2 regions of the Mycobacterium branderi genome follow, and region 2 is predicted to be linked to the other one. Evidence: riboswitches for the same ligand, from Rfam matches in the RefSeq annotation. Region 2 holds a riboswitch; the other holds the start of a gene.

Region 1 (5,171 bases), 550 kb from region 2:
GTACTGGTATCCCGCCATGCGGGGGCGGGAGGCGCGCTTGTGGCATCGAGATCAGCGTGCCCGGCGAGCCGCTCCGGTAAAGTCGGGTGCTGCTCGTCCTCGCGAGCACCGTCGTCAGAGAGGTCTTTGGAGTCCTGTGGACAGACCCAGGGTCGCGGAGCACCCGCGGCCGGATCATGTCATCGCACACATCAGTGACACCCATCTAGTCGCCGGCGGCGACGACCTCTACGGAGATGTCGACGCAGACGCCCGATTATCGGAGCTGCTCGACCGGCTCGAGGAGTCGCAAACCCGCCCCGACGCGTTGATCTTCACCGGCGACCTCGCCGACACCGGCCAGCCCGATGCATACCGCAAGCTGGGCGAATTGGTCGAACCGTTGGCGGATCGTCTTGAGGCTCAAGTCATCTGGGTGATGGGCAACCACGACAACCGGGCGGCACTACGGCAGCACCTGCTGCGTGAGGCGCCGACGATGGCGCCGATGGATCGGGTGCACCACATCGCCGGTCTGCGAGTCATCGTGTTGGATACCTCGGTGCCCGGCTGCCATCACGGCGAAATCGCACCGCAGCAGCTGCGGTGGCTGTCCGAGCAGCTCGCCGAGCCCGCGCCGTTCGGCACCATCCTGGCAATGCATCACCCGCCGATTCCCAGCGTCCAGGATCTCGCCGTGATGGTGGAGTTGCGCGACCAAACCCCGCTGGGCGAGGTTCTGCGCGGCACCGACGTCCGCAGCATCCTGGCCGGCCACCTGCACTACTCGACCACGGCCACGTTCGCCGGCATTCCGGTGTCGGTGGCCTCGGCCAGCTGCTACACCCAAGACCTGCTGACTGCCGGCACCCGGGGTCGCGATGCTGCGCAGGCGTTCAACCTGGTGCACTGCTACCCCGACACCGTGGTTCACACCGTCGTGCCGCTGGCGGCCGGCCCCACTGTCGGCCGGTTCGTCGCGCCCGACGCCGTGCAGCGCGAACTCGCCGATGCCCGGACGAGCATCCTTCCGGCAGCCCGCATTCCGCGTCTCGCGCCGCAATTCGCGCGACGATAGCGTCATTCCTCGCCGGCCACCTGTTCCCATGGCGCCGGGACCGGGAAGTAGCTCTCCAGGAATTCCCCGACCAGCCGAGCCCGTTCGTCGGCGCTCACCTCCGGGAAGCTGCCGTCGTTGAGGCAGAAGAAGTCGAACTTGCGTTTCTTGAGCAGCTTCGGGAGTTTCGCCAACCCCGACCGCAGCGTGGTGTCCACGTAGAGCACCTTCGCCGATTCGTTTTGTACGGCGCGCCCGGTCAGCAGCGAGTAGTAGTGGTACAGCGAGTTGGTCACCGAGATGTCGGTGCTCGACCGAAAGCGGCTCGCCTGCGTGCGGGCGAAGTCCTCCGCGAACTCTCGCTCCAGTTCGGCCAGCACACTTTTGCGCAGCGGAGCGGCGGTGTGCTCCAGGTGACGGGTGATGATCTTCCCGAACTTTTCCCACAGCAGCTGCCGGTTCACTCGGGCGGCGTTCTCGAAGCCACTGCGCTCCGGGTGGTTGACCCCGAGTCCGATCCGGGTGCCCGCCTCGATGAACTTCGTCACCCCGCCGGGCGAGAAGAACATGGTCGGCGAGAGCGGCCGGCCGAAGAACATGTCGTCGTTGGAGTACAGGAAATGCTCTGCCAGGCCGGGGATGTGGTGCAGCTGGGTCTCGACCGCGTGGCTGTTGTACACCGGTAGCGCCGACAGGTCGGTGAAGTGCTCCTCGGCGCGCACGATGGTGATCTTCGGGTGCGGCGCAAGCCATTCCGGCACCCGCGAGTCGGTGGCGATGAAGATCCGTCGCACCCAGGGCGCGAAGGCGTGCACCGACCGCAGCGCGTACTTGAGCTCGTCGATCTGACGGATCCGCGCGTCGGCGTCATCACCTTCGCCCACAACATGATTGGCCATCGCCGCTGCGCGGCGGGAACGGAACTCCGGGTCGTTGCCGTCCACCCAGGAGAACACCATGTCGATGTCGAAAGTGATGTCGCCGGCGTGCGGCGTGAACATCCCGTCGATCGTCGACCAGGTGCGGCCGTGCAATTCGACGCTCGTGTACTCAACGTCGCTGAGCGGCAGCGCCTTCCGGGTCAACGAGTTCTCGATCGGACAGATCGCTTGCTGGCCGTCGAACACCCAGAACTGCAGCTCCACTCCTGCCGAGGCGCCGTAGCGCACGCCGGAACGCGGACATTGACGCTGCCGGAATACCCGCAGCAACCGCGGGTCGGGGTCCGTCGAGAGCAGACTGTCGGCGAGGTCCACCGACCGGCGTCCCGTTCCGTCGAAGATCTTGGCGCGCAACGGGGCTTCCAGGCATGCGGCCATCAGAGCCTCGGCCACCCGTGCGCGCAGCGCGATGTCCACGATGAGCGCAGGGCGGCCGTCGGCGCCGCGGATCAGCAGGAACGGGATGCCCGCCATCTCCAGCTCGCCGCTGACGAACAACAGGTCCGCCACCATCGCCTCATACGGGGTCAGGCGCAGCCCATCGGCTGAGCTGACTGATCCGGCCAACCCGGTCCGGGGGACGTCGATCATGCTGGTCATGGGAAACACCTGCCTTCCACGCTCGATGTCGGTCACGACGCGCACAAAGAGGGATCCCGCGCAGGCGGTGGAGCGGCGACAATGCCCTCACACGTTGAGCTTTGGCACTGGACGACGTATCCGCGGAAACCCGGGAAGCCACTTGGGATCACCCCTTAAGCCGGGGAGATCTGTCCTGATCTTGGGCGTCTCTCGACGTCGTCAGATCAGTGGCCTGTGTTCATCCAGAAGCCTCGCCTAACGAGGTGCTGCAGCAGGATAGCCGCGATTGTCAGTTCCGGCAACACGGCCGCATCAAGGCAGATCCGGCCGGGCGACTAACCGTCCGTCTTCGACTTGCCCGAACCCGACTTGCCCGAGGACGCACCGGGTTTGGGCAGCAGCGCCTCCAGCGCCGACCCCGTGATCCGGCGGAACGCGCGCCGCGGCCGGTTCGCGTCCAAAATGGCCACCTCCAGCATGGACACCCCGAGGCTGGGCTGGTCGCCGCCGTTGCTGCTGCCCGCCCGCAGCGCATTCACCGCGATCCGCACGGCGTCGGCCAGGTCGGCGTTCTCGGCGTAGGAGTCCTTGAGCGCGTTGGCGATCGGCTCCGTGGTGCCGCCCATCACCACGAAATGCGGCTCGTCGTTGATCGACCCGTCGTAGGTGATCCGATACAGCTCAGGGGGTTTGGTCTCGCCGTAATGGGCGACCTCGGCCACGCACAGCTCGACCTCGTAGGGCTTGGCCTGCTCGGTGAAGATGGTGCCCAGCGTCTGCGCGTAAACGTTGGCCAGCTGGCGGCCCGTGACGTCGCGGCGGTCGTAGGCGTAGCCGCGGGTGTCGGCGAATTGGATTCCGCCGCGGCGCAAGTTGTCGAACTCGTTGAACTTGCCCGCGGCGGCGAACCCAACCCGGTCGTAGAGCTCGCTGATCTTCTGAAGCGACCGCGACGGGTTCTCCGCGACGAACAGCACGCCGCCGGCGTAGGCCAGCGCCACCACGCTGCGACCCCGGGCGATGCCCTTGCGCGCGAGCTCGCTGCGTTCGCGCATCGCCTGCTCGGGCGAGATGAAGTACGGAAAGCTCACGAGTCACCCCGCTCGGCGTCGGGACCGAAAGTGTCTGCGCGAGAACGGCTTTCGATGACCTCGCGGGCCAGCTCGGCGATGCGCGGCTCCGGCACCTCGGCCGCGCCGTCGGCGCCGATGGTGACCGCGGTCGGGTAGATGCCGCGGACCAGGTCCGGGCCGCCGGTGGCCGAGTCGTCGTCGGCCGCGTCGTAGAGCGCCTCGACGGCCACCCGCAGCGCCGAATCGCCATCGGTCACCTGCGAATACAGCTTCTTCATCGACGAATTGGCGAAGATCGACCCCGAGCCGACGGACTTGTAGCCCTCCTCCTCGAGGTTCCAGCCGCCGGCCGCGTCGAACGACACGATGCGGCCCGCTTTCTCCGGATCGGGATCGTCGAGGTCATAACCCACCAGCAGCGGCAGCGCCACGAGGCCCTGCATGGCCGCGCCCAGGTTGCCGCGCACCATGATGGCCAGCCGGTTGACCTTGCCGGCGAAGGTCAGCGGGACGCCTTCCAGCTTTTCGTAGTGCTCGAGTTCGACCGCGTAGAGCCGGGCGAACTCGACCGCAATGGCCGCGGTGCCGGCGATGCCGGTGGCGGTGTAGTCGTCGGTGATGTACACCTTCTGCACGTCGCGGCCCGCAATCATGTTGCCCTGCGTCGAGCGCCGGTCCCCGGCGATGACGACCCCGCCCGGGTACTTCAGCGCGACGATCGTGGTGCCATGGGGCAGCTGATTGCCGGCGGCGGGTTCGGCGCTACCGGCGCCCCCGACCGGCAGTAACTCGGGTGCCTGGCGACGCAGGAAGTCAGCGAACGAGGACAGGTCTACAGGATTAGCGGGGATTCCGGGGAGTGCTGAGTTGGTGGCCAGGCGATCGCGAAACGGCCAGGTCACTGGCCGCCCTTTTGGACGTACGCGCGGACGAAGTCCTCGGCGTTCTCTTCCAGAACGTCGTCGATCTCGTCGAGCAGGTCGTCGGTTTCCTCGGTGAGCTTCTCGCGACGCTCCTGGCCCGCGGCTGTGCTGGCGGTCAGGTCGTCATCGTCGCCGCCGCCACCGCCGCGCTTGGTCTGCTCCTGAGCCATCGCTGCCTCCTGCTATGTCATCGGCGGCGCATTACACGCCCGCCGGTCTCTCTACCCTACCGGTCGACGTCCGGTCTTTTCCGACGCTGGGCCTGATTGTCCGGCTCCTTTTCAGGCTGTTTCCAGCCTTCATCGTCGCCGGACGGGCGCTCAGGTGGTGAGTTGTTCCACCAGCTCCGCCGCGCTGTCCACCGAGTCCAGCAGCGCCCCGACGTGCGCCTTGCTGCCGCGCAGCGGCTCCAGCGTCGGGATGCGCACCAGCGAGTCGCCGCCGAGGTCGAAAATGACCGAGTCCCAGCTGGCCGCCGCGATGTCGGCGCCGAACCGGCGCAGGCACTCCCCGCGAAAGTAGGCGCGGGTGTCGGTCGGCGGGTTGTCCACCGCGTTGAGCACCTGCTGCTCGGTCACCAGCCGCTTCATCGAGCCGCGCGCCACCAGCCGGTTGT
Region 2 (5,171 bases):
CTGCGCGGCGCCCAACTTGTGCACGACCTCCGCGAGTCCGCCGGGGCGGTCCTCCACGTCGAGCACGATCACCTCTTGCTCCTCGGCGATTTCGATCCCCGCACCCTGCAGCGCTTCGAACGCGGGCGTCGCATCGGTCACCAAGATGTGGATCTTGGCCTGTCCCCCGCCGCTGGTGACGGCGCACAGACCGGCGATGTTCACGCCTGCGTCGCCCAGCACGTCGCCGACCCGGGCGAGCTCCCCGGGGTCGTCGTCGACGTACACCGTCAGATCGGTCGCCATGCGTAAACGCTACTGCGCATCACCGCAACCTCCTACACTTCGGCGGTGGCATTCGATGCGTCGTTCGCGCGCGACGTAGTCCTGCCGCTGGCGACGGCGGCCTACTCCGTCATGGACGGCAGCCCCGCCGTGCTGCCGTCGGGTTTCACTCAGACCGCACTGATCCAAGTGCAGACCGCGGTGCTTGCCGCGATGAGCGACCCGCATCCCGCCGTCGCGGCAATGACCAAGGACACCAACATCTTTGGGTTGATGGGCCACAGTGCTGCCACTCGCACCGCGTTCGTGTCGTTTCGGGGCAGCTCCGATCTGGCCGACTGGGTGGCCGACTTCGACGCGGTTCCCGAGGACTACCGCCCCGTCAGCGGGTTCGGGCAGGTGCACAGCGGGTTTCAAGAGGTCTACGAGCTTGTCCGCGCCAGCATTGCCGCAAACCTCGCGGCCGCGAGCACCGGCTGCGATCAGATCCTGATCACCGGGCACAGCCTCGGCGCGGCGCTGGCCGTACTCGCCGCGCCCGACATCTTCCGCGGGATGCCGCCGAACACGATCGAACCGCGGCTCATCACGTTCGCGGGCCCGCGGGTCGGGTTGTCCGACTTCGCGGCCGCGTTCAACGCGGCCATCGAAAGCTGTTTTCGGGTAGTCAATTTCCTCGACATCGTGCCGCATGTACCGCCGTCGCCCTACGTGCACGTCGGCGCCGAAATCTTGGTCGACAGCGGCGGCCCGGTCGACGTGGGCTGGCGGCACAGCCTCGCCGCCTACAAAGACGGGCTATCCGCGCTGATCGCGGCTCAGGCGTGACGCAGCCACCCGACGCCGGCCCTCGCGACGTCTTCCGCCAGCGTCAGCAGCGCCTGAATGCCTTGCATGCCAAGGTAACCCACGTCCGAGAGGTCCTGAACCAAGGCGCTGCCGTCGCACCGGTGCACGTATGCACCGTCGGTGTCGGTCATCACCGCGACACCCGGACCCTGAAGGTGCATCCTTGCCACCACGTCGGCGCCGGTACGCTCACCGATGTCGGAGGCGAGCAACGAACACAGTGTCGGCTTCTGGTCCACCAAAACCCCCTGGTACACGGCGTACCCGGTAGAATAGGGGTACATCATGTCCCATGTAAAGGGTGGGCTCCAAAGTGAGCCGTTCAGTGTCTGAAGCCGTCGACGGCCGGGCGGTTCGCTGGGCCGGCCAACGCGAACGGCGTCGCGCCGATTTCGTCGAGGCCGCACTGCAGACCATCGCCGAATGCGGGCCCACGACGTCCATCGAGCAGATCGCCGCGCAGGTGGGGGTCACCCGGACCAAGCTGTACCGCTACTTCGACGGCGCGGCCGACCTGCATCGCGAGGTGGCGCGCCGGGCGGCCGGGATGCTGATCACCGAGCTGGAGCCGGTGTGGAAGCCCACCGGCAGCCCCCTGGAAATGGTCACGATCGGCGTCGGCGCGCATATCCGCTGGCTGACCGCCCATACCAACTTGTATCTGTACCTGGCATGCCATTCGTTGACCGCGGAGCCCGACGCGCCCGACGCGATCACCTACATCCGAGACACCGCCGGCGCCCTGTTGGCTCAGCTGCTGGCCGATTACCTGAATGCTTTCGGGCTGGACCCGCAACCGGCCCAGCCGCTGGGGTTCGGCATCTTCGGTTTCGTCGATTCCGCGGCACGCCAGTGGTTGCGGCAGCCGGGCGGGTATTCGGAGGAGGAGTTCATCGACCAGCTAGCCGAGTGGGTCTGGCTGCTGCTGGACACCACGCTGAAGGCCGGCGGAGTGCACCTCGACCCCCATGAGCCGCTGGCGAAACCGGAAGAGATCGCCGCAGCCCGGACATAAAAGCGCTCCCGGCACCGAGGTGAAATCTCGGCACCGGGAGCGACGGACTTTCAGGCGCTGACTTCCAGGATCCCTGCCCGCCACAGCGCGGCGTAGAGCTGCCGCAGCGGAACACAGAGCAGCCGGGCAGCCCCGTCGACCAGCGGGTCGCCGCCGAACGGGCGATCCGGCCGCCTGGAGGTCTGCTTCGACGCCGGCGCAGCCGCCGGCTTGGGGGCAGGAACTACCCGCAGCTTCGGCGTCGGCGTCGCGGTTACCACGTCGTCGTACAGTACAGCGGTCATGGTCGCCTCCTAGGCGGAAATCAAACGGGCACAACAGGGTTCGTATGTCCCGTCCGAAACGGACCGTCGAGGCGTACGCGCTGGCTCAGCGAAGAGCGGCGTGCCGGAGGCCGGATCGGGACGAAACGGAGCCCGGATATCGGTCCGGACTGTCACTGGAACTCATGCGTCCCTCACCTCCTCACGGCTACGTCGCGCGCGGTCATCCGCGCGGGTTGCACGCAAGCAGGAGTACAGAACCCGAATAGATCGGGAAGCCGCACCCCACTCGTCAGAGCTTCGGCACTACACGGCGTATCCGGAATCCCGGAAGCCACTTGGGCTCAACCCTTAAGCCGGGAGGAGCTGTCCTGACCCTGGGCGTCTCTCGACGTTCGGGGTCAGTGGCCTATATCCGTGTAGACGCCTCGCCTAACGAGGTGCTTACGAAACCGATGATGCACGAAGAACTGGAACGGGTCAATTCACCACACCTGTGAATTCACTGAATGGCCGCTGCAGGTTTACCAGGGCTTATACCAGCTCGTAGTCGTTCAGCGCAGGTGACGCCATGACCTCCCGGAAGCGGGTGAAAGTCCACGGCCAGGCGACCGGAACGCCGCGATCGTCGAGGTACCAACTCCGGCAGCCGGTCACCCAGACGGTCTTTTTGGCCGCTTGCACGCGCGCGGCCTCGAAGCGGGCGGTGGCTTGCCGGCTGGCGCTGATCTGGCGGCAGCCGCCGTCGCCCAGCAGCTCGATGAGCTGCATCAGATATCCGAACTGTGCCTCGGCGACGTCGATCAGCGAGAAGTTGCCGACCGGGCCGTTGGGTCCGTTGAGCATGAACAGGTTGGGAAAATCCGGGACCGACACCGACAGGTAGGCGAACGGCCGCTGGCCCCACAGCTCGTCGAGACGTATCCCGCCGCGCCCGATCACCTCGATCGGGCGCAGGAAACGGTCGACCCGAAATCCGGTCGCCAGCACCAGCACGTCGAGCCGATGCAGCCGGCCGTCGGCGGTGCGCACGCCGTCGGGCTCGACCCGGGCGATGCGCTCGGTGACCAGGTGGGCGCCCCGCCGCTGGATGGCCTCGTAGAAATTCGGCGAGATGATCAGCCGCTTGCACCCCGCCCGGTAGTCGGGCCGCAGCTTCTCGCGGAGCTCCGGGTCGGCGACGTTGTCCTCGAGGTTGGCGCGGGCCAGGCTTTGCAGCTGATGCAGCGCGGCCGAGTCGGCGTCGACGACGGCGTTGGCGAAGTTCTGGATGAAGCCGCTGTTGAGTTCGTCGCGCAGCGCAGGCAGCAGCGTCGGGTCGGCCCGGTAGCGCGCCCTGTCGGCGGCGTCGATCGGCGGGTTCTGCACGGGCAGCACCCACTGCGGGGTGCGCTGGAACAGCCGCAGCTCGCCGACGAGATCGGTGACCGCGCCGACGATTTGCACCGCTGACGAACCCGTGCCGATCACCCCGAGCCGCGCGTCCGCCAACGGCACCCGGTGATCCCAGCGGGCGCTGTGGAAAACGGACCCGGCGAAGTCGTCGAGCCCGTCGATGTCGGGATAGCGCGGGTGGTGCAACACGCCGGTGGCGGCGACGACGACGTCAGCCTCATCCCGCTCGCCAGTGGAAGTCGTTATCTGCCAACGTTTTCCGTCGTATTCGAGCCGGCGGACCTCGGTGCCGTAGCGGATCAGGCTGTCGACGCCGTGGCGGTGCGCCACGTCGTGGAAGTAGGCCAGGATTTCCGGGCCGGGCGCGAACACGTGGCTCCAGTCCGGATTCGGCGCGAAGGTGTAGCTGTACAGGTGGGCCGGGACGTCGCACGCGATGCCCGGATACGTGTTCTCCCGCCAGGTGCCGCCGAGTTGGTCGGCCTTCTCGTAGACGACGACGTCGGTGAACCCCGCCTCGCGCAACTTGATCGCGGACAGGATCCCGGCCATCCCGGCGCCGACGACGACGAAGCGCACGGCTAGCGCGGGCGCAGCCCGTCAAGGACAAGCGAGACAACGAAATCCGCGACCTCGGCCGCGGTGACACCGTCGTCGGTGGAGAGCCGCCGGTGCGCCAGTTGACCGATCAGCGCCGCCAGCGTGTAGGCCACCATTCGCGGCGGGGCGGCCACCACCTCGCCGCGGTGCTGGGCGTTGACGATGAAGGTTTCGATGTCGTCGATGAACCGCTCGTAGATGCCGCCAAGGTGCTTTTCGAAGCGGTCGCCCAGCGCGTAGGCGTCGCGGAACAGCAGTTTGACGGTGGCCTTGTCGGCTTCGAAGAACTCCAGCGTTGCCTGGACGGCGGTGCGAAACGGCTCCGCCCCGTCGGCCGGCGCCGACACCGCGCCCAAGACGCACGCGCGCAGCGCCTGTTCCTCGACGGCCATCAACGCGTGGAACAGCTCGTCTTTTGAGTCGAAGTACCAGTAGACCGACCCGTACGCCAGTCCCGCTTCCTTGGCGATGTCGGCGATCGTAGTGGCGTGAAAACCCTTGCGTGCGAAGACTTTTTTGGCTGCGGCCATGATCTCGTCGCGACGGGCCGACTTGTCCTCGTCGCTGACCGCGCGGCGCCGGCGGGTGCGGGTGCCGGCTGGGCTCACCGTTCGACCAACTCGTCGAGGCGCGCGACGACGTCGATGAATTCCGAGACCATGTCGAGCACCACCGACCGCGTCGGCCGCACTTTGTCCAGCGAGCCGACGACCTGACCGACGAAATAGGTGGCCAGTTCGTTCGCGCCGGGTTGGCCGGCAGCCCGGTTGATCCGCAGCTGCGGC

What was found. A riboswitch is a leader RNA that binds a small molecule or an ion and turns the genes downstream of it on or off. The one in region 2 is predicted to bind magnesium.
Region 1: another riboswitch for magnesium. It lies ahead of G6N47_RS18570 (stealth family protein); the one in region 2 lies ahead of G6N47_RS20990 (Rv1535 family protein).

What each region holds. Positions count from the first base shown of each region.
Region 1 covers NZ_AP022606.1:3,801,583-3,806,753, reverse strand. Annotated here, with positions in the region: gene G6N47_RS18575 (phosphodiesterase) at 137-1,057, shown strand; gene G6N47_RS18570 (stealth family protein) at 1,060-2,622, opposite strand; M-box (ykoK) riboswitch at 2,657-2,829, opposite strand; gene prcA (proteasome subunit alpha) at 2,895-3,650, opposite strand; gene prcB (proteasome subunit beta) at 3,647-4,534, opposite strand; gene G6N47_RS18555 (ubiquitin-like protein Pup) at 4,531-4,725, opposite strand; gene dop (pup deamidase/depupylase) at 4,876-5,171, opposite strand, start outside.
Region 2 covers NZ_AP022606.1:4,350,108-4,355,278, forward strand. Annotated here, with positions in the region: gene G6N47_RS20970 (amino acid-binding protein) at 1-285, opposite strand, end outside; gene G6N47_RS20975 (lipase family protein) at 331-1,092, shown strand; gene G6N47_RS20980 (hypothetical protein) at 1,083-1,352, opposite strand; gene G6N47_RS20985 (TetR/AcrR family transcriptional regulator) at 1,427-2,128, shown strand; gene G6N47_RS20990 (Rv1535 family protein) at 2,179-2,412, opposite strand; M-box (ykoK) riboswitch at 2,669-2,838, opposite strand; gene G6N47_RS20995 (flavin-containing monooxygenase) at 2,926-4,365, opposite strand; gene G6N47_RS21000 (TetR/AcrR family transcriptional regulator) at 4,368-4,994, opposite strand; gene G6N47_RS21005 (NAD(P)H-dependent flavin oxidoreductase) at 4,991-5,171, opposite strand, start outside.